One region of the Stenotrophomonas sp. STEN023 genome, then DNA from elsewhere that is predicted to be linked to it. Evidence: predicted binding sites of a transcription regulator. Region 1 holds the regulator's gene; each other region holds the start of a gene.
What was found. Region 1 encodes FliA, which starts transcription of late flagellar genes. Its sites were predicted from a motif close to TAAAGTTTNNCNNNCNNNGGCCGATAA; they were not measured.

Region 1 (7,524 bases):
GAGGAAGGTGTGGAGATCGTGGCGGCCGCGCATTACGACGAAACCGCAGTGAAGCAGGCCCTGGAAGCCACCCGCCCGGCCCCACCGGCACCGGCCAAGCCACGCAGCGCCGCCGAAGCCATCATGGCCGCGATGACCCGCCGCAAGACGCCGGAGCCGGAACCGGTCACCGCCACCACCTCGGCCGTCGCCGCGCTGGCACGTTCGGCGGTTGGCGCCACCGGCCGCTCCATCGACAACAGCATCGAGCTGGCACCGGGCAGCCGTTTCGCCGGCCTGCTCAAGTCCGCCGACGTTGAACCGGTTGCTCCGCGCGCGCCGGTCTCGCAGCCCGTCTTCGCCACCCAGCCGGCCAGCGCCGACGAACTGCCGGTGGTGCCGGCTTTCCGTCCCGCCGGCAGCGCCGCTGCGGTCGCGCCGCTGGCCGCCGCACCCGCGGTCAGCCAGCAGGCCAGCTTTGCCGACGCCATCGCCGCCGTCACCATCGAGCCGCCTGCACCGATGGAACGCGCTCGCTTTGTCATCGACCCGCCGATGCCGGAGCCGGAGTTGCCGCAGCCGACCGTTGCCGCAGCCATCCCGGCACTTCCCGCGGCACCGGTGCTCAATCCAGCCCCGGCCGCCATCGCACCCGTCACAGTAGCGCCCGCAATCGAGGCAATCGCAGCGCCGGTCGCTGCGGTAGCAGCCATCGCTGCAGTCGCTACCCCGCAGCCCGCTGAAGGCCTGATCGCCAGCGCTGTTGAATCCACTGAACCTGCCGCCGCCGTCGCCAGCTCCCCGGTGAGTGCAGGCACCAACGCACCAGTGATCATCACCCGCGACGACGAACAACTCAGCCAGCTGCGCCAGGAAGTTGCCGGCATGCGCCACCTGATCGAGCGCGAGATGAACCGCTTCACCGATGAACGCCTGCGCGGCAGCGCGGTACGCGCCAATGCGCTGGACCTGATGGACGAATACGGTTTCGACGCGGGCCTGGCGCGCGACGTCGCCACCCAGATCCCGGCCGACATCGACCCCAGCCGCGCGCGCGGGCTGATGCTGGGCCTGATCTCGAAGAAGCTGCCGATCGCACCGGTCGACCCGATGGAAACCGGTGGCGTCATCGCCCTGGTCGGCCCCACCGGTGCCGGCAAGACCACCACCATCGCCAAGCTGGCCTCGCGTTTCGCCGAAGCCCATGCCGCCCGCGACGTGGCCCTGGTCACCACCGATACCCAGCGCATCGGCGCCCGCGAGCAGCTGTACGGCTTCGGCCGCCAGCTCGGCATCGCCGTGCACGAGGCCAATAGCGGCACCGACCTGAACCAGCTGTTGCAGAAGCTGGCCGACTACAAGCTGGTGCTGATCGACACCGCCGGCCTGGGCCAGCGCGACCGCGCCCTCACTGCCCAGCTGCAGTGGCTGCGCGCCGCCGGCCAGATCCGCACCCTGCTGGTGCTGCCGGCCAACACCGCCTTCCAGGACATGGACGAAGTGGTGCGCCGCTTCAGCGCCGCCAACCCGCAGGGCGTGGTGCTGACCAAGCTGGACGAGACCGGCCGCTTCGGTTCGGCCCTGTCGGTGGCGGTCGATCACCGCCTGCCGATCACCTGGGTGACCGACGGCCAGGACGTCCCGGAAGACCTTTATCGGGCCTCTGCCGCAAATCTTGTACTCCGCCTTGAAGATTTGCGCCGCGCGGCCGATATGCCCTGCAACACGGAGTTGAACAATGCAGTCGCGTGAGTACGCCAAGCTGACCAACACCTTCCCGCTGTCGGCAACCCGGCACGAACCAGCCGGCCCGGTACGCACCATCGCGGTCACTGGCGGCAAGGGCGGTGTAGGTAAAACCAATGTCTCGGCCAATCTGGCCGTGGCACTGGCAGGCATGGGCAAACGCACCCTGCTGCTCGACGCCGACCTGGGCCTGGCCAACATCGACGTGGTGCTGGGCCTGCAACCCAAGCACACCCTGGCCGATCTGGTCGCCGGCCGCGCCACGCTGGAAGAAGTCATCATCGAAGGTCCGAACGGCGTGCTGGTCGTGCCCGCCGCCTCGGGCCGTCGGCACATGGCCGAACTGCAGCCGGCCGAGCACGTTGGCCTGGTCAATGTCTTCTCCGAGCTGGAACGCGAGCTCGATGTGATGATCATCGACACCGCCGCCGGCATCACCGACAGCGTGCTGACCTTCTGCCAAGCCGCCCAGGACACCGTGGTGGTGGTCTGCGACGAGCCGGCCTCGATCACCGATGCCTACGCGCTGATCAAGGTGCTCTCGCGCGAGCGCGGCGTGGACCGCATCCAGGTCGTCGCCAACATGGTGCGCGACCCTAATGAAGGCCGCGCCCTGTACGAAAAGCTGGTGCGGGTCTGCGAGAAGTTCCTGATCGATGTCTCGCTGAACTACCTGGGCTGCGTGCCGCAGGACGACTGGCTGCGCCTGTCGGTGCAGCGCCAGCAGCCGGTGGTGAAGCTCTACCCTTCCGCGCCAGCCTCGCTGGCCATCAACGAAATCGCCCGTCGCACCGCGCGCTGGCAAGCCCCAACCGCCCCGCGCGGCGGCGTTGAGTTCTTCCTGGAACGCATCATCCAGCAGAAGGTGAAGGCATGAACAATGCAGCCGCTCAATACCGTGAAGTCCAGCGCAGTGCGGCCAATGACTGCATTACCCGCCACGCCGACCTGGTCCGCCGCATCGCCCACCACCTGGCCGCGCGCCTGCCGGCCAGCGTCGAGGTCGATGACCTGATCCAGGCCGGCATGATGGGTCTGATCGAGGCCTCGCGCAGCTATGACGCCGAGCAGGGCGCATCGTTCGAGACCTATGCATCCATCCGCATCCGCGGCTCGATGATCGACGAGATCCGCCGTGGCGACTGGGTACCGCGCTCGGTACACCGCCGCGCCCGCGATGCCGCCGCCACCATCCGCCGCCTGGAACAGAGCAGCGGCCGCGCGGCCAGCGCCAGCGAAGTGGCCGAAGCGATGGAACTGCCGCTGCCCGAATATATGCGACTGGTCGAAGATGCCTCGCGCGGGCAGGTGCTGAGCCTGGAATCGCGCATCGAAGACCAGGGCGAACTGGACACCCCGACCACCGGCGGCCCCAACCCGCAGCAGGTGTTGGAGCGCAGCCAGTTCGGTGCCGAGCTGGGCAAGGCCATCGGCCACCTGCCGGAGCGCGAACAGCTGGTGCTGTCGCTGTACTACGAGCAGGAATTGAACCTGAAAGAAATCGGCGCGGTATTGGGCGTTAGCGAATCCCGCGTCTGTCAGATCCACGGCCAAGCCATGCTGCGCCTGCGCGGGCGGCTGAAGATTTTCGAGGCGGCAGACGCCGGCCTCGAGGAACCATGAAGAGGAAAGCCTTTTGAACAAGAACATGCGCATCCTGATCGTTGACGACTTCTCGACGATGCGTCGCATCGTCAAGAACCTGCTCGGCGATCTGGGCTTCACCAATACCGCCGAAGCCGAGGACGGGCATGCCGCGCTGTCACTGCTGCAGAGCCAGCCGTTCGATTTCGTCGTCACCGACTGGAACATGCCGGTGATGACTGGCATCGAGCTGCTCAAGGCCATCCGCAACGATGCCAAGCTCAAGACCTTGCCGGTCCTGATGGTCACCGCCGAAGCCAAGCGCGAGCAGATCATCGAGGCCGCGCAGAGCGGCGTGAACGGCTACATCATCAAGCCGTTCACCGCGCAGACGCTGGAAGAGAAGCTCGGCAAGATCTTCGAACGCCTGGCAGCGAGCGCCTGATGAACCAGCTCGGGGAAGCACTGAACGACAAATCGGCCCTGGTGCAGCGCCTGCAGGACGCACTGGCAGCATTGGAAAGCGGCGACGAAGCCGGCTGGCGCCGGGAAATCGACGCGCTGGCCGCCCTGCGCGCCCAGCCGATGATGTCCGGCCTGGGCCGGCTCGCACGCGAACTGGGTCAGGCCCTGGGCGAATTGCCCAGCGTGCCCAGCGAAGCCGGCGAGCTGGATGACGCCTGCGCTCGCCTGGATCACGTGGTACAGATGACCGAGCAGGCAACCCACCGCACACTGGATCTGGCCGAGGAATGCCGCGCCCTGACCGAGCGCCTGCGCAGCGATGGCCTCAATGCCGACCAAGGCGAAATCCTCGAACGCATCCGCCACAACCTCACCGAAGTGGCGCTGACCCAGAGCTATCAGGACCTGACCGGGCAGATCATCCGCCGCGTGGTTGGCATCGTCCGTCGCGTGCATGAAGGCTTTGGCGCGCTGGGCCTGCCGCCACCGGAAGAAGACGCCCGCAACCAGGGACTGGCTGGTCCGGCCGTCAATGGCCTGGACCGCCACGCCGTGTCGCAGGTCGACGCCGACGACCTGCTCTCGGATCTGGGGCTGTAAGCCATGAGTGCTTTTGCCGACGACATCGCCGCCGACTTCATCCTCGAAGCGCAGGAGATCCTGGATCGCCTCGGCGAGCAGCTGGTGACGCTGGAACAGGCACCGCATGACAGCGAGCAGCTCAACGCCGTATTCCGTGGTTTCCACACACTCAAAGGTGGCGCCGGTTTTCTGGCGATCCATCCGATGGTGGAACTGTGCCACGCCGCCGAGGAAACCCTCGGCATGGCCCGCGCCGGCAAGGCCGAACTGCTGGCACACCATTTTGATGCCGCCCAGCAATCGCTGGACTGGCTTCAGGCCATGCTCGACGCAGTCTCTTCGGGCACCGAACCAGAACACGCACCTGCTGCGCTGATCGCGCAGTTCGATGTTGGCGCCGCGCCGGTCGTCGCGGTCGCGCAACCGGTTGCTGCGCCTGCGGGCGACAGTGACCTGATCAGCGAAGACGAGTTCGAAGCCCTGCTCAACGAACTGCATGGCAGCGGCACCCCCGGTGCCCAGCCCATCGCTGCGGCAAAGGCCGGCGATGACCTGATCGACGAGGACGAATTCGAAGCCCTGTTGGACAAACTGCATGGCGGCGCCGCACCCGGCGCTGTCGCCGTGCAAGCCATTGCTGCTGCGCCCAAGCCCAAGCCGGCCGCTGCTCCCGCCGCACCCGCGCGCCCTGCCGCAGGCGCAGCCAAACCAGCTGCCGCAAAGGCCGCCGAGCCCGAGCACACCGTGCGCGTGGACACCAAGCGCCTGGATGCCATCGTCAACCTGATCGGCGAACTGGTGCTGGCACGCAACCGGCTCAAAACGCTGCGCATGCGCTTGAAGGACGAAGAGCTCGATCGCGCTGTTTCCACGCTGGATATTGCGACTGCGCGCCTGCAATCGGCGGTGATGCGGACCCGCATGCAGCCGGTTGGCAAGGTGTTCTCGCGCTTCCCGAAGGTCGCCCGTGACGTTGCCCGCTCGCTGCAGAAGGAAGTCGATCTGGAACTGATCGGCGCCGACACCGAACTGGACCGCAACCTGGTCGAAGCACTGGCCGACCCCTTGGTGCATCTGGTCCGCAACGCCATCGACCATGGCGTCGAGTCTCCCGAACTGCGCGAAGCCCAAGGCAAACCGCGAATGGGCCGGGTACGTCTGTCCGCACAGCAGGAAGGCGACTACGTCAGCATCGAAGTGCAGGACGACGGCACCGGCATCGACCCGGAGCGCCTGCGTGCCAAGGCCCGCGACAAGGGTTTGATCGATCCGGAAGCGGCCGCCCGCCTGACCAGCGAGGAGTGCCTGCACCTGGTCTTCCTGCCCGGTTTTTCGACCAAGCAGGAAGTCACCGACATCTCCGGCCGTGGCGTCGGCATGGACGTGGTGCAGTCACGCATCCGCGAACTCAGCGGCCAGATCCAGATCCAATCCGAACTGGGCCGTGGCAGCCGCTTCCTGATCCGCGTCCCGCTGACCCTGGCGATCCTGCCGACCCTGTTGGTGCAGGCCGGCGAAGACGTCTACGCCCTGCCCTTGGCCCGCGTGATGGAGGTGCTGCACGCACCGGCCACCTCGCTGGGCTGGTTCGACGGCCGCGCGGTATTGGACCGCAAGTCGCACACCCTGGCCCTGCTTGATCTGCGCCAGTGGTTGGGGGTCACCCCGGCCCCCTCCACGCTGCTGACCATCGTCGTGCTGCAGATGGGCGAAGCCCGTTTCGGCCTGGTGGTAGACCAGGTACGCGGCCGCGAGGAAGTGGTGATCAAGCCGCTGCCACGCGCCTTGCGCGGCCTCAACGGCTATGCCGGCGCCACTCTGATTGGCGACGGCCGCATGGCACTGATTCTGGATGTGGATGGGCTGCGTGGAGTGCAGGGCTGAGCAATGCAGACGCAAGCTGCCTGCAATCCCGCGATCCCGCTAGTCCCCTCTCCCGCCTGCGGGAGAGGGCGGCCCCGCGAAGACGGGGCGGGTGAGGGCAGCGTCTAACTCGTACACCAAAGCAACATCCCCTCTCCCGCTCGCGGGAGAGGGCGGCCCCGCGAAGACGGGGCGGGTGAGGGGCGCTTCTAGCTTTCAAAGCCAGAGCTGCCCTCACCCCACCCCCTCTCCCGCAAGCGGGAGAGGGGCTAACAACAGCTGCAACAACAGCAACAACAGCAACAACAGCAACAGCAGCACCGCTCATTGGATTCAAGACCGCTACAACGAGGCCGATATACGCACCATGGACCGACTCAGCATCATTGGACTCTTCCTCGCCCTCGCCTCCCTGGTGGGTGGCAGCATCCTCAAAGGCGCTGGCCTGTCCTCGCTGTGGTCACCTGCTGCCTTCGTGATCGTCATCATCGGCACCTTGGCGGCCATCCTGCTGCACACCTCGCCGGCCGTGTTCAAACACGCCTTCAAGATCGTGCGCTGGGTGATCCGCCCGCCGGCCAGCGACCGCCGCGCGCTGGTCCAGCAGATCGTCGACTGGAGCAATATCGCCCGCCGCCAGGGCCTGCTCGGCCTGGAGCCGCAGGTTGAGCTGCAGGACGACCCGTTCATCCGCAAGGGCCTGCAGCTGGTGGTCGACGGCGTCGAGCCGGACACCATCCGCCATATGCTTGAGATCGAACTGGGCAGCCAGGAGCAGCAGGATCTGGCTGCTACCAAGGTGTTCGAAGGCATGGGCATCTACGCCCCTACCCTGGGCATCATCGGCGCCGTACTCGGTCTGATCGCGGTGATGAAGAACCTGGCCGACCCGAGCAAGCTCGGCCATGGCATCGCTGCTGCCTTTACCGCCACCATTTACGGCATAGCGTCTGCAAACCTGCTGTTCCTGCCGGTGTCGGCCAAGCTCAAGGGCGTCATCGCCAGCAGCTGCCGTGAGCGCGAAATGATCATCGAAGGCCTGATCGCGATTGCCCAGGGCGAGAACCCGCGCAATATCGAAAACAGCCTGGCCGGCTACGTGAACTGAGCCATGGCCCGCCGCAAGCACCACGAAGAGCACGCCAACCATGAAGCATGGGCAATCCCCTATGCCGATCTGATGACGCTGCTGCTCGCGTTCTTCGTGGTGATGTACGCCATCTCGTCCTTGAACGAGGGCAAGTACCGGGTCATGGCCGACGCCTTGACCACGGCCTTCGGTGGCGCCCCGCGCACCATCAGCCA
Region 2 (7,524 bases), on a different contig from region 1:
GCTGCAAGGTTGGTCTTGATGGCGGCCATGGTGTCGGTGATGACGCGCTTGTCGCCCGGCAGCACTGGCATGTCCTGGCTGAGGTCACCGATCGCATAGCGCTGCGCCAGTGCGATCACCTGCATCTTGACGTCGATGTGGTTGCTGACCAGTACATTGGTTTCTTCGACCATGACGCCGTAGTCGCCGGGGAAGCGGCTGGCATCGATGCGGTAGCCAATCATGCCGGCGTCATGCTGGCGCGCCATTTCGGCCTGCGCGCCAATCACTGCGCGAAGCTGGTCCTGCATGTGCGCCATGCTGCTGAGCAGTTGGCCGGTCTCGTCCTTGCTGGGTGCCGCGATATGGTTGTCCATGCGGCCCTTGGCGATGGCGGTGGCCACTGCAGTGGCGTTGCGCAGCGGCAGCACGATGCGGTTGCCGATGATCCAGCTCAAGGCCAGCACAAGCAGTACCAGCACGCCACCAGCCACCGTCATGATTGCGGTGAACTTCAAGGCCTGGCCCTGCAGATCGTCCATGTAGACGCCGCTGGAGACCACCCAGTTCCACGGCTTGTACATGCCTGCATAGGCGAGCTTGCCGACCACGCCATCCTTGCCCGGCTTGGCCCAGCTATAGGCGACATAGCCGCCACCCTTGCGTGCGGCTTCGACCTGGTCGTAGTAGACGCGGACGCCGTCCTCGCCACGGAAATCCTTCATGTCCTTGCCGACCAGGTCAGCACGGAACGGATGCATCAGCAACACGTACTTGGTGTCGTAGATGTTGAAGTAATTGACGTCGGCATCGGAACGCATCTTCTGCAGCGCGGCCATGGCGTACTTCTGTGCGTCAGCGAGCGGCATCGCGCCGGTTTCCGCTTCCTTGGCGTAGTGGTCGAGAACGCCGTAGCTCATTTCCACCTGGGCACGCAGCGCCGCCTTGCGGGTTTCGTACAGATCCAGGTACTGCATGCGGGCAGCGATGACCGCCAGCGTGATCACACCGATCACGATCAGGGCCGTCAGCAGGTTCAGCTTGCGCCTGACGGAAATGTTGGAAATGTAGTTGTTCCAGAGCGAGGAGATAGTCATCGAATCCGCTGGTTACCTTGCGGTATCAGCGCTGCGTGAGGGGATACCGGTTTATCGGCCGCGAAGGGCATGAGTTGAGTGGCCTGAAGAGGTACTCCAGCTAGAGCTGTCGATCTGTTCACGTATGCGAAGACGACTGGCCAGCTTGCAGTGTCACGGTGTTGTAGGAGCGGCGTAAGCCGCGAAGCTAGTGGTGCTTGCAGCCGCTCGCGGGGCCTGGGCCGACGGTGTGTCAGCTTCGCGGCTTATGCCGCTCCTACAAAAAAAATCCGATGCCAGGGACTGGCATCGGATTCCGGGTGACTCAATCGCTCTGGTTTGCGGCGTTACTGCCGCAGCCGACGACGTTGGTGCTTAGAACTCCTGCCAATCCGAGTCGGCCAGTTCGGCAACTGCGGTACGGGCGGCGGCTGCGCGACGGCGAGGTGCCGGTGCTGCTGCCTGGACGGCGGGGCGGGGCGCCGGTTCACGTGCGGAAGTCGGGCTGCTGGTGACCGCGGCGCCTTCTTCCAGTTGGAACACGGATACCACGTTGGCCAGATGCGCAGCCTGTTCTTCCATCGAGCGGGCCGACGCGGTGGCTTCTTCGACCAACGCGGCGTTCTGCTGGGTGGTTTCGTCCATCTGCACGATGGTCTGGTTGACCTGCTCGATGCCGGCCGACTGTTCCTGCGAGGCAGCGGAGATCTCAGCCATGATGTCGGTCACGCGCTGCACCGAGGCGACGATCTCGCCCATGGTGGTACCGGCCTTGCGGACCAGCGCCGAACCATCGGCGACCTTGCCGACGGAGTCGTCGATCAGCCCCTTGATTTCCTTGGCCGCACCGGCCGAGCGCTGGGCCAGCGTACGAACCTCCGAGGCAACCACGGCGAAGCCGCGACCCTGTTCGCCGGCACGTGCGGCTTCCACCGCAGCGTTCAAGGCCAGAATATTGGTCTGGAAGGCGATGCCGTCGATTACCGAGATGATCTCGGCAATCTTGCGCGAGGACTGTTCGATCTGGGTCATGGTGGTGACCACCTGGCTGACCACTTCACCGCCCTGCGAGGCCACCGAGGCAGCGCCGATGGCGAGCTGGTTGGCCTGGCGAGCCGATTCTGCATTCTGCCGCACGGTGGAGGTCAGCTCCTCCATCGATGCCGCGGTTTCTTCCAGGTTGGCGGCCTGCTGCTCGGTACGACGCGACAAGTCGTTGTTACCGGCGGCAATTTCGCTGGCGGACGAGTTGATCGACACCGAGGACTGCTTGATGCGGCCAACGATGCCGGTCAGCTGTTCGGCGGTGGCGTTGGCGTCGTCACGCATGGTGGCGAACACGCCTTGGTACTCGCCGTGCATGCGCACGGTCAGGTCGCCGCGCGAGAGCGCCGACAGCAGTGCCGAGATCTGCTCCAGGCTGCTCGCATTGGCGTCCAGCAGGCTGTTGATCTGTTCGGCCAGCTGCAGGAAGAAGCCATCCTTGTCGGCGGTGCCGATGCGGCCGCTGAGGTCGCCGGCAGCGGCGGCTTCCATGATGCGCGCCACTTCCTTCTCGACCTGTGCCTCGGTGCTGCGATCGCGCCACTCGACCACGTGACCGACCGGCACATTGTTGTCGTCGCGGATCACCGAAATGGTCTGTGCGAACTCGGCGTCACCGAAGCGCATTTCACGCTTGAATACGCCGTTCTTTTCGAGACCGTCGAGAACCTTGCGGTCAACTTCGCCGCCGTGCTCAAGCACGGTGACCGGCTGGCCGACCAGCGGCTTGCTGGCGTCGAAGTCGGTCAGCGCGCCGCCGATTTGCTCGTGGTGCTCGCTGAGCTTGTCGAGCAGGGCGCGGTTGGCGTAGACGATCTCAAGATCGTTGTTGGTCAGGAACACGCCGGTGGACGAGTAATCCAGCGCAGTACGGATACGCAGGTTTTCGCTGGCGATGACCTGGTCACGGTCGATGCGTTCGCGCAGGTCGCGCTGCATGCGCTGCATGGCGCGCAGCAGATCGCCCACTTCGTCGGCACGCGAGACGTCGATGGAACCATCCAGCTTGCCGCTGGCCACTTCATTGGCTACGTCTACCGCGCCACGGATGGTTGCAACCAGCGAGCGGGCAAACAGCCAGATCAGTGCCAGACCGGCAGCACCACCGACCAGCACGGCAATGATGCCGACCAGGGCGGAAGCGCGATAGGTTTCTTCGGCCTGCTTGGCTGCGGCCTGGGCGCGGGTATTGTCGTTCGCGGCAAGTGCCTGCAGGGCGTTATAGGCATTGCGGTGCAGGTTGCGGGTTTCGCCAACAAAGGTGTCGATGGCGTCATCCGGCAGGTCCAATGCCAGCATTTCGGTTACCGCGTCGTACGAGGACGCCGCCTTGCCCCAGTCGGCGACAAAGGCCTCGAACAACTTCTTCTGCTCCGGGCTGTCGATCAGCTTCGGATAGGCAGCGATGGTGGTGTCGATCTGCATGCGCAGTTCGGTGGCACGTGCCTTGGCATCGGCTTTGACGTCGTCGCTGGCGCGCACCAGGCTCTGGTAGGACGCGTTGCGGTACTCGCTGACCATGCCGCTCAACTCACCGGTGGTGCGAAGACTGGGCATGCGGTTTTCAGCGAGGTCGGTGGTGACGTTGTTCAACGAGTGCAGGCCGCGATACGCGACGACACCCTGCAACAACATGACGAACAGCACGACGCCGAAAGTAAGCATCAGCTTCGGCTTCAGTTTCAGCGAGTTGATCCACTGCATCTTGCGCGATCTCCGGGAACAGGCCCGGCCATGTCACAGGCGCGGGGTGGCACGCCGGCAATGCCGGCGTGACGAAAGGCGGATTACTTGATGTTTGCCAGCTTCAGGTTGGCCGGCGATGCCACTTCGATTTCGGCACGCGATGCGTCGCGCTGGATCTTGCCGATCACGCAGACGGTCTTGCCTTCCAGCGTCTCCAGCGGGAAACCAAACTTGCTGCGGTTGCTACCGGCGATACGTGCCGAGAAGGTATGGCGCGGGAACATGCCGCCCATGTGCAGGAAGGTCGGCTGGCCTTCCGAGCCTTCGGCGTAGCGGGCCTTTTCAACCTTGCCGCAGACCATGCCGTCCTTGCCGGCGAAGCGCGCAGCGGTTTCCGGCGGGATCATCTCGGCATCGGCAACGGCGTCGAACGCGACGGTGGCCAGAACGGTGGCGGCAAACAGCGGAAGTACATGCTTGTACATCGGAAACTCCGGGAAGGGAAAGTGGGGCCGGTCGGGGAGGACGGGCATGCAATGGCTATCGGCCCGCAGTTGCCGGGCTTGAGTTGCATGCATGGAACTGTGATCGACTTTGCGAAATTTCCGCTCAAGCCGCCTCTTCGGCAACGCTCGGCTGGCCGAGGTCGGCGGTATCGAGCAGGGTTTCGATATCCAGCAGGATCAGCATGCGATCGTCCTGGGTGCCGATGCCGGAGATGAAGCGGGTATCGACGGCGGCGCCGAATTCCGGGGTCGGGCGGATCTGCTCGGCGTTGAGCGGGATGACGTCGGAGACGCTGTCCACCACGATGCCGACGACGCGGTCTTCGACATTGAGCACGATCATCACGGTGAAGGCGTCATAGCGGGCTTCGTCCAGGCGCAGCTTCAGGCGCAGGTCGATGACCGGCACGATGGTGCCGCGCAGGTTGATGACGCCCTTGATGTAGTCCGGCGCATCCGGAACCCGGGTAACAGCGTCATAGCCGCGGATCTCCTGCACCTTGAGGATGTCCACGCCGTAGTGCTCGTTGCCGAGGGTGAAGCTGAGGTATTCGCCGCCGGTGGTATCGGTGGCGGTGGTGCGGGAGTCATTCATGGCGGATCCTGGTCCTGGCGGGCTGCCGATGCGATGCGGCTGATGCACCGGTATCGGCGCTAGCGGGTGGGACTTTAGGCGCCGAGGCAGGAATCGCGGGATGGGGTGCCCGGAGTGTGATTTCGGGCAGGATTGGCCGTGGCGCTAGCCCCGGCTTGCGCCGTATGCCGTCATTCCCGCGTAGGCGGGAATCGCTCTCGGCTTGGCTTTGGTTGTGGTTCTTGACCGCGCGACATGAGGCAGAGCCGCGGTCGGAGCAGGAGCTCAGGGCGATTCCCACCTTCGCGGGAATGACGGCTTGAAAGCCAAAGCCAAAGCCAAAGCCCAACAGACGCGCTTGCCTTACTCCCCGTTGCTGCGTGCTTTGCGCAGGCGGTCGATCCGGAAGATGTAGCGCTGGATGATGTTGTCGGCACCGCGCGGAAGGTCGTCGAAGCGCAGGCCGATGCGGGTCATCTCCGAGCCGTTGGGCTGCTTCTGCTGACGCAGGTTGCAGACCACAAACGAGGCCTTGATCGGCGCCCCTTCGGGAACCTCCAGCAAGCAGCTGTAGCGGCTCTGCAGCTTGAGCAGGTTCTGCTCGGGCGGCAGCAGCAGGGCCATGCCGCCTGCGCTGATGTCCAGTACGCGCCAGCGGCTGGATTCGCCGCCGTCCGGGTCAGGCAGCACGCAATACGGCGAATCGCCAACCGGCGTTTCCAGGCGATAGAACTCGCGCCGCTGCAGGTGGTAAACCTCCTCCGGCAACGGCATCTCAAAGGCGGTGTGGTCGCCGCGCTCAACGCGGTGGTGGCCCTGCAGCTGGAAGCGCACCATGACTTTGTCGACCTGGCCAAAGCAGAGCAGGGTGCTTGCGGTCTCCACGGAACGGTTGATTGACGGGACCGGGCTGGCATCCAGCACCAGGCCCTGCATGTCCACCTCCAGCACCGCCGAAGGGAAAGACTGGTCGCGTCCATCGGGGTGCACATTGATCATCGAACGCTGATCGATCATGGCCTGCAGCAAATGCCTTACCTGGTGCGGGTTGCGCACCATGTAGCGATCATCGGCATACAGGTTGCCGGCGTGTGGCGAGGGCGTCGGTGCAGTCGATTCGTGGTCGGGCATGGACACTTTACGATTGGGCGGTGATCAGTGTGGCCGCGGTGGAGGCGGTACAAACTGTGATAACGGCCGCCTTTTTAACATCTTTAGTCTGTCTGTTACGAGCCCAGCAACAGCACGCGTTGATTTAGCTACCTGTCTACGCGCTCGCGACATTCCGCCGATACTGTAATGTCCGGACTGCCGGGCTTTTGACGGCTTCACACGGGAACCTGAGTGGCGGCTTAATGTTCGAGATGACACCGTGAAATAGTTTTAAAAAGTGATGTGCATCACAATTTAACATTCAGTGATCCGTGAGCATCTGCAACTTCCGGGCAGTACCCTCAATGAAAGGGAACAGCAGATGAGCAGGGAAGCAGCAGATCAGTTTGATCAGTTGGGCGCGCTCTACGAGGACATGGCAACCTGGCCATTCCGGAAGTACATCGAAACCCCAAGCGTGTTTGCTGCGCTGGGCCCACTCGATGGACTCGATGTCCTGGAGTATGGCTGCGGCAGCGGTTACTACTCGCGTCTGCTCAAACGCGCTGGTGCTCGCAAGGTGGTGGGATATGACCTTGCCGAGGGCATGCTCGACTATGCCCGCCGCTGCGCGCAGCGCGATGGTCTGGACATCAGCTTCCGTTCCACGTTGGACGAAACCACCAACGGCAACTTCGATCTTGTGCTGGCGGTCTATGTGCTGCCCTATGCCACCACCCTGGCCGAGTTGGATCAGATGGCGGCGGAGATGATGTCGCCACTGCAGCCCGGTGGCCGTTTGGTCGCGCTGCCGATCCATGCGCGTTACGCACCAGCGCCGAGCTACTACCAGGGCTGCGGCTTCACGCTGACGCCGGATGATGACGCCAATCCCTGGCAGGAAGGCGGGCGTCTGCGCCTGGATCTGCGTTATCGCCAGTACGAGGCCAGCGTGCATGCCTGGTACTGGTCGCAGCAGGCAATCGAGGCGGCGCTGCTCAGGGCCGGCGCGGAAGAGATCAAATGGTCGAATCCACGGCTGATGGCGGGTCATGATCTGGGCGAGGTGCCGCCGGCGCTGCAGGCCTATGTCGATGAGCCGCATGCGGCAATCATCGAGTGCCGCAAGCGCTAGCTGCCAGCAGCTAGCGGTACCTGACAACACGTACTTGCTGTCATTGAATCATGCCTTCGCTCCTGCCCTTGGTCTGGTCACCGGGGGCGGTGAGCGTCCCCGAGGGTAGAGCGATGCCCATTGAAGTGGAAATACTGAATTCCATCGAACAGATGGATGAAGGCGAGTACTGCGCGTTCCACTGCGCCAGTGGCGCCTCGTTCTTCTACGACTGGCGCTTCCTGTGCGCTGCGGAGCGTTCGCCCTTGTTGGCGATCAAAGGCGCGTTTTACCTGCTGGCACGCGAACACGGGAGGCTGGTCGGCTTCGTGCCAGCCTACCTGCAGTTGGTGCGGACCGTGGACCCTTTTGGTCTGCTTGCGCGCACTGCGGGCATTCAAAGTGATCGTGAGCAGTGCGCGCTCTTCAGCCATGCGATGCATTGCTTTGACA
Region 3 (7,524 bases), on a different contig from region 1:
AGCACCAACACCGGCGCCACCGCTTTCAGCGCGGTAATGAACACCGTGCCCAGCAGCCCCGCGGCCGTTGCGCCCGTAGGCCAGACCAGCGCCAACACGATACCGGCGATCAGGCCGATGACAATCTGCAGCACCAGGCTGGGCGCCCGGGAAGAGGTGGAACGTTCAGTCATTACAGCACTCACGGCAAACGCAAACCCCGATTCTCGCCCACCGGGGGCGTTGGCCGCACCCCCGGAACGTCACGGAACCAGGACAAACTGCCGCCAACACGCGAACCCCGCTAGGATGCGCGCATGGAAACCAAGCATCGTCCCAAACGTCTGCTGCGCTGGTTGGCTTACCTGCTCGGCGCGGTGGTGTTGCTGATCGGCAGCGGCCTGCTGCTGGGCGACCACCTCACCCCGAAGGCAGTCGGTGCGCCTTCACAGGCCTTGCCACTGCAGGCACAACAGACCTTGATCGACCGCCAACTGCAGCCGTTGCTGGCTGAACATCCGGGCAAAAGCGGCGCGGTTTACCTGTCTGACGGGCTCGAAGCCTATGCGGCGCGCTCCATCATCACCCGTCAGGCCGGACGCAGCCTGGACCTGCAGTACTACATGTGGCACGACGACATGCTCGGCCACCTGCTTGCACATGACGTCTACCAGGCGGCCGACCGCGGCGTGCGCGTGCGCCTGTTGCTGGATGACATGAACGCCGCCGGGCTGGACCCGCAGATGCTGGCGTTGGACAACCACCCCAACATCGAGATCCGCCTGTACAACCCGTTCCGCAATCGCGACGGCCTATGGCGCCTTGTCGAGATGGTGCAGCGGGTTTTCAGCATCAACCACCGCATGCATAACAAGGCCTGGATCGCCGATGGTCGCGTCGCCATCGTCGGCGGCCGCAATATCGGCGCGGAATACTTCGATGCGCGCCCGGACGTGAACTTCCGCGACCTGGACCTGCTCCTCGCGGGCCCTGTGACCCACGAGGCCAGCACGGTATTCGATGACTTCTGGAACAGCGACGCGGTAGTGCCAATTGCAGCCCTGCATTACAGCACCGACCAGCAGATGGCCAACTTCATCAGCCAGGCCGAGCTGGATGCCCGCCAACAGGAGGCCGCGCCCTATCTGGAACGGGTGCGCGCGCGCTTCACCGATGCCTACCTCGGCAAACAGCTGGACCTGTACTGGACTGACGGCGTTCACATCCGCTCCGATCCACCACGCAAGCCGCTTGGCGGCGACAGCAGCGACTGGCTGGTGAGCCACCTGGTCGAGGTACTGGGCAGCGCAAAGCACAAGTCCTTGCTGATATCGCCCTACTTCGTCCCCGGCGCGGCCGGCACCAAGGGGCTGATCGCGCAGGCGCAAAGCGGCGTCCAGGTCGGCATCATCACCAATTCGTTGGCCGCCAATGACGTGGCTGCCGTGCATAGCGGCTATATGCACTACCGCCGGCCATTGCTGGCCGGGGGCGTGCAGCTGTACGAGCTCAAGGCCCATGGCCACGTCGAGAAGGCATCCACCTTCGGCAGCAGTGGCGCAAGCCTGCACACCAAGGCCTTCGTGGTGGACGACCGACGCGGCTTCGTCGGCTCATTCAACCTCGACCCGCGCTCGGCCTACCTCAATACCGAAATGGGCGCACTGTTCGATGATCCGGTGCTGGCTGCACGGCTGCAACAGGAATACCTGCGCCTTTCCAGCCCAGAGTTGAGCTACTGGACCTACCTCAACAAGGATCACGAGCTGCGCTGGCTTGACCGCAACAAGACCCCGCCAATCAGCCTGCGCACCGAACCGGACACCAGCCTGATGCAGCGTGCCAGCACCAGGGTGATCAGCTGGCTGCCGTTGGAATCGCAGCTGTGAATGAAGCCTCAAACCACGCGAAATTCGTGAAGCCTGAGGAACCGTAGCGCGGGTAAGCGCTGCGCACCCGGGGACGTGGGCTGAAGGTGTGACAGATCGGCAGATCCTCGCAACGGGTGAGTTGCGCTTACCCTGGCTACGCTGCTGGAGTTACCGCTGCACTCCGCGCCGGATAGCGGCAAGTGCTTTCAACCCGACAAGAGAACAGCACCGACCCGCGTCCAGCGTGCATGGATGGCTCACTCCTGCACACCGTCAGCCTGATGCATCCGCTTCCACAGCCACATCGCCACGTGCTCGGGCAGCTCGCCAGCGAGTGCGGCACAGGCGTCGGCCTCGGTCATCAAGCCCTGCGCATGCAGCATCGCCGCACTGGCCGCAAGCTGGCCTATCTGCAGTGAGCGCGCCAAACCAGTGGCCGCATCTGCATCCACCTGCTTGAGCGCCTGCACGATGGGCGCGGAGAGCTTCCAATGCTCGGCAATCCGCACCGCTGTAGGTGCACTGCAGCGCGCCAGCACTTCCAGCAGCGTGCCGGGCTCGCGTGTACGCAGCGGTGGCCTGGCGAGCACGTCGGCGGCAGCCTGCATCGCCATCGCCGCACTTAGCCCCAGCAGCAAGCCCGCCAACTGTGCTGCAAAACCGTCCTCGCGCTCGACGCTGCGCGCGTGATCGGCCGCGGCAAGTGACACCCGCAGAGTGTGCTCCCACAACAGCCGTGCGAACTCGGCATCCACGCCGGTGGCCGACTCCATCACCGGCTGCACCAGTGCGGCGGAGATGATCTGGCGGATGCCATCGTTGCCGATCAGGGTCACCGCCCGCTCGATGCTCTGTACATCCTGCTGTTGCAGACGGTAGAGCGAACTGTTGGCGATGCGCAGCAGCGTAGCCGCCAGTACCGCGTCACTGCCAATGATGCGCGCGATTGAACGCGACGAGGCTGTGCTGTCATTGACACTCTGAATGAGCTGCGGCAACAGGTTCGGCCGCCGAGGCGTGTAACGCGAGGACAGATCGGTACGGCTCAACGCCGCAACCACATCGTCCACTACCGCCCGCTGCACCCGCAACTCGTCATCCCCCCCCTCAACGACACCGAGCGCAGCAAGCAGAAAACGCCGCCGCATATCTTCAGTGCAACCCTCCGGACCCGGCGCGGGCACGGCGATGCCGGTCTCGCCTTCAACAGTTGCATACGTGCGTCGCTGCGGCCGCGCCGCTTCGTCATTGCCACGCAGCCAGAGCCAGACCAGGCCTCCGACCACAACTGCTGCAAGCACTGCCGAAATAATCACCATGAGAGAAGCAGAAACGGTCCGCGCGGAGAACTGCCTTGTATATCGGCCTACGGTTGATTTCCTTTAACGGCGGCCGACACTGGCGATTACAAAAATGAATAAAACAACACTGCCAAACCCACTCCACTTTCTAATCAATCAAAGTTCTTTTAAGACAAATCCCAAAGCAACCCGACAATAAGCGATTCTATATTCGATTGAACAAATTGTTTCTCATTCAATTCTCCATACATCACCATGGCCGCAGCCATGACCATTAACAAGCCACCCCGACCGCGATTTAACAACAGTTCCAAGAATCCTCGATTCGCATCACCACGTTCCGCTCCCGGGCGTTATTGGACACCTGCCAAGCCCAGCACTGACAAGCAACATGCAGTAGCAGAAGTAGACCAAAGCCCATGAAACATGGCACATGAATGAATATTTAGTTTCACCCGTCAAACCAGACATCTTCGACCAACAGAACGCATATCGCTGATCCTCCGAGTGCAAAGTAAATAGATCCAACGAAATATCGAATCTGTGAATAACAGCACATGGAGACGGCCGCTTTCCTTATTGCAGCCAATCCAGCTGCTGCTATGTTGAATCATAGTTTCTGTAATGAGATTTAGTTTCAAATATAAAACCTCACCCTCAATACCGATGAGCGGGCAGAACAATATGACATGGAAACCGGTTTTCAATCAGTCGCAGGTACGCGACGAATACCCTATTGCGGCCAAGGTCGCCGGCAAGGCAATCGGCATATTCATGGTCGATGGCTACCACTACGCCCTCGAGGATGTCTGCCCACATGCCCATGCCCTGCTCAGCCCAGGATTCGTCGAGGACGCCACGGTCGTATGCCCACTGCATGAAGCGGTGTTCGACATCCGCACAGGCCGCCGCCTGCGCGAACCTGGCGGCCGCAACCTGCGCAGCTACCCGTTACGGCTGCAGGGTGAGGACATCCAGATCGATCTGTCGAGGATCGAAAGAGCCGTGGAGGAAGTTGCATGAGTACACGACCGGATTTCAATCCGCAGCTCGATCAGTGGCAGAAGCCACTCCCGAGCAATGATCCCGGCGCCGGCGCCATCGAGCAGCCCGGCCAGTACCGCAGCATCGTCTGGCAGACCCGCACACGTGTCCCCACAGAGCGCGAACTGCGACTCGCGCAAGCTTTGGAGCGGGCCCCAGGCAATGGCGCAAGCGAGGTCGCCGACCTCGTCGAGCAACTCAACGACATCGGCGCCTACAACCATGGTCGCGTGCATGCACTGGAAGACTGCTGCCCGCACCGTGGTGCACGCCTGGCGACCGGCTGGAACCAGGGCGGGCGCCGCATCGTCTGCTGGTACCACGGCATCGAGGTTGGTGCAATTTCGCCTCCGATGCGCGCAACCAGAAGTTCCGCCAAGCGCATGAGCCCGGTCAGCGCGCATCCGCAAACGGCAAGATCGTGATGCTCGTCTCCGATACCGCCCCATGGGGCGCAGCGCTGTTGTTGGTCAATGTGGCAAGCAAAGGCCCAGTACTGGCAACGACACGCTCCATGGCGCGCGAACTCGGTGCCGACGGTATCTGCGCCCATGCAATCGCGCCCTGCCCGACCCGCTGCGAGGCCACCGAGTACGTACCAGACCGTCACGCGCTCTACCACAACGTTCGCAACCTATCGTGCGTGCATATCCCGGCAGCCACTGACGGCACGGTGCTTTACCTGCCGTCCGATCTCTCTGATTTCGTCGGCGGGCAGGTAAAGCACCGTGCCGTCAATGGCCGCTTTGTTTTCAACTAGAAGGATGGCGGAAATGTTATCGCCCCAGGCAACAACGCTGAAAGAACCGACCCGCTACATGGTGCCGGCACTGGAAAAGGGCCTGAACATGCTGTTGCTGTTTGGACAGAACCGCGGTGAGCTGAGCTTCACCCAGGTCTGCCAGCGTACTGGGCTGCCCAAAGCCTCGGTGTATCGCACAGTACAGACGCTGGAACAGATGCGCTTCCTCACCCGCAATACAGCCAGCGGCGGCTATAGCCTTGGCATCAGCGTGCTGCGCCTGGGCTTTGACTATCTGTCATCGATGGACATCGTGCAGATCGGGCAGCCGGTGATACAGCGCCTGCGCGATACGAGCAGCTACTCGGCACACCTATGCGTACTGGATGGGCGCGATATTGTCTACGTCGCCCGGGCGTGCGCGATCGGCGAAGTCGGCTCGGGCGTTGGCGTCGGCACCCGTCTTCCGGCGCATTGCACCGCGATCGGTCGGGTACTGCTGATGTCACTGCCACAGCAGGAAGTAAACACGTTGTTCCCCGAGCCGAGTTTTTCTTCCACCTCAGAGCAAGGCCCGAAAACGCCCCAGGAGCTGATCGACCTACTTGGCAGCGACAGCGCCCGCGGCCATGCCATCAGCGAGTCGTACTACCAACCCGGTGTGTCATCGATTGCGTACCCGCTCAGGGATCCCGAAGGCAATGTGCTGGCGTCGATCAGCGTGATGGTTCCGCGCTCGGTGCTGCCCCCGGACCTGAAGCTGTCGCTGAGCATGCAGGTAAAGAAAGCCGCGCTCGAAATCGAGGGATTCCTGCACGCGTCCTAGCTGGATTGATGCTGCATTCAATCACTACACATTGCTGTCGTTGTTTGCCTGTTTCGCTGACCTCGACGCCCGAATCCGCAAGGATTCGGACAGCCCTGCCGCGGGCATCGATACAGCGCAGCCGGGTCGACTTACTTCTTCTGCTTGTACAGACGCACGCCCATCGGCCCCTGTAGCGAACCGTCCTCGTTGACAGTGAACTCCAAGGCCTCGCCATTGCTGTCAGGCGCATCCACCGTCAGCCTGTCACCGTCACGGCTGTAGTGGCTCTGTTGTGACTTGCCCAGCGTCTGCACCGTGACCTTGCCATCGGAGGCGAAGGTGTAGCTCAGCATACCCATGCCATCGCCCCAGGTTCCGCTCAGGCCCTGGCTGCAGGCAGCCAGCAGGGCTGTCAGCGCAACGATCAGCAACTTCCTCATGCAACACTCCAGTAATTCCGCCGCCCCAGCGGCGTATTCGCAGGCATTCTGGCACAGGCCCAATCACGCTAGGCTAGCGCCGTTCGCAACGGAGTCCGGCACGATGGTTCGTATCCTGATATCGCTTTGCCTGCTGGCCCTGCTGCAGGGCTGCAGCACCTCGCCCACCGCAACTGCCGGCGCCAGCGCGCAGGTGCAAGGTCGGTTTGTTGACCGTCAGCTGAGTTTCGAGGGCCGCGAATTCCGCTACCAGGTGTTCGTGCCAGCCACTTCCGCAACTGCCGCAGGTGCACGCCCCTTGCTGCTGTTCCTGCATGGTTCGGGCGAGCGCGGCGACGATGGCCGCAAGCCCTTGCTGGCCGGCGTGGGGCCATGGCTGGGCGAGAATCGCGACACATTCCCAGCACTGGTGGTGTTCCCACAAGTTCCGGAAGGTGAAGAGTGGCGCGGCCGCAATGCACGCATGGCGCTTGCCGTACTGGATGCCGCCAGCGCCGAGTTCGCTGCCGATCCGCGCCGCATCTATCTCAGTGGCATCTCGATGGGCGGCTACGGCAGCTGGGAGCTGGCCTTGACCCGTCCCGAGCAGTTTGCCGCACTGGTACCGATCTGCGGTGCGGTGCGCGCGCCGCGTGCCGAACGTCCCGGGCTGGTGGTCGACCAGGTCGCGGCGGAGGACGATCCCTACCAGAGCACGGTCAGCCGACTACGCGATGTACCCACCTGGATTTTCCACGGTGCGCTGGATGAGCTGGTGCCCACCACCGATGACCGCGCCATCGCCGCCGCCAGCCAGCGAATGGGCGCGAACTTCCGCTACACCGAGTACCCCGGCGTCCACCACAACGCCTGGGACCCCACCTACCGCAACCCGGCGATGTGGCAGTGGCTGTTCGCTCAACAACGGCCTTGATCACCGTAGCTGCCTGAGAAGGGCGTCATGCCTGCGCGGCCGCTGTGGGGGGCCGGCTGCGTGCACTCTTGACCGAACTGCGATAGCGTGACTGCAATCACGTATCTGCAGGGCCGCCTACACCTGCCCTGCACGGCAGGGGTCGGACAGTTGCAGGCGACGCTTCGCGCGTCACCTCGCTCCCAGGTACACGGAGTTCGTGCCATGAAAGGGCCGCACCATGCCTGCAATCCTGCAGGTACAGCGGTGTAATGCGCTAAGCTGGAATGGAAACCGGAGACTCACGCTTGGCAAACAACGCATCGGCAACGCTGGACCCGTTGCCGCGCACCCGTGGTCTGCACTCCCGGTTGCACCTTTTGATCCTCGCCACGCTGTTGCCGCTGCTGGTGATCGGCGCTTTCGCGGTCTGGAATGCAGCCCGCG

Region 2: ACVOLV_RS09890 (chemotaxis protein CheW) is a predicted target of FliA. The motif match lies at 4,937-4,963, and genes of this name have one in related genera.
Region 3: ACVOLV_RS17545 (HDOD domain-containing protein) is a predicted target of FliA. The motif match lies at 3,209-3,235, and genes of this name have one in related genera.

The regions. Positions count from the first base shown of each region.
Region 1 covers NZ_JBRREF010000108.1:3,712-11,235, forward strand. The annotation lists gene flhF (flagellar biosynthesis GTPase FlhF) at 1-1,731, shown strand, start outside; gene ACVOLV_RS20230 (MinD/ParA family ATP-binding protein) at 1,718-2,602, shown strand; gene ACVOLV_RS20235 (RNA polymerase sigma factor FliA) at 2,599-3,348, shown strand; gene cheY (chemotaxis response regulator CheY) at 3,362-3,754, shown strand; gene ACVOLV_RS20245 (protein phosphatase CheZ) at 3,754-4,374, shown strand; gene ACVOLV_RS20250 (chemotaxis protein CheA) at 4,378-6,240, shown strand; gene ACVOLV_RS20255 (flagellar motor protein) at 6,587-7,327, shown strand; gene motD (flagellar motor protein MotD) at 7,331-7,524, shown strand, end outside.
Region 2 covers NZ_JBRREF010000027.1:13,142-20,665, reverse strand. The annotation lists gene ACVOLV_RS09905 (methyl-accepting chemotaxis protein) at 1-1,076, opposite strand, end outside; gene ACVOLV_RS09900 (methyl-accepting chemotaxis protein) at 1,431-3,803, opposite strand; gene ACVOLV_RS09895 (hypothetical protein) at 3,887-4,270, opposite strand; gene ACVOLV_RS09890 (chemotaxis protein CheW) at 4,395-4,886, opposite strand; gene ACVOLV_RS09885 (flagellar brake protein) at 5,229-5,996, opposite strand; gene ACVOLV_RS09880 (class I SAM-dependent methyltransferase) at 6,340-7,092, shown strand; gene ACVOLV_RS09875 (GNAT family N-acetyltransferase) at 7,206-7,524, shown strand, end outside.
Region 3 covers NZ_JBRREF010000075.1:14,301-21,824, reverse strand. The annotation lists gene sstT (serine/threonine transporter SstT) at 1-173, opposite strand, end outside; gene ACVOLV_RS17550 (phospholipase D family protein) at 297-1,868, shown strand; gene ACVOLV_RS17545 (HDOD domain-containing protein) at 2,108-3,169, opposite strand; gene ACVOLV_RS17540 (Rieske (2Fe-2S) protein) at 3,818-4,174, shown strand; gene ACVOLV_RS17535 (recombinase-like helix-turn-helix domain-containing protein) at 4,171-4,620, shown strand; gene ACVOLV_RS17530 (SDR family oxidoreductase) at 4,620-4,955, shown strand; gene ACVOLV_RS17525 (IclR family transcriptional regulator) at 4,969-5,763, shown strand; gene ACVOLV_RS17520 (hypothetical protein) at 5,895-6,185, opposite strand; gene ACVOLV_RS17515 (carboxylesterase family protein) at 6,289-7,098, shown strand; gene ACVOLV_RS17510 (bifunctional diguanylate cyclase/phosphodiesterase) at 7,386-7,524, shown strand, end outside.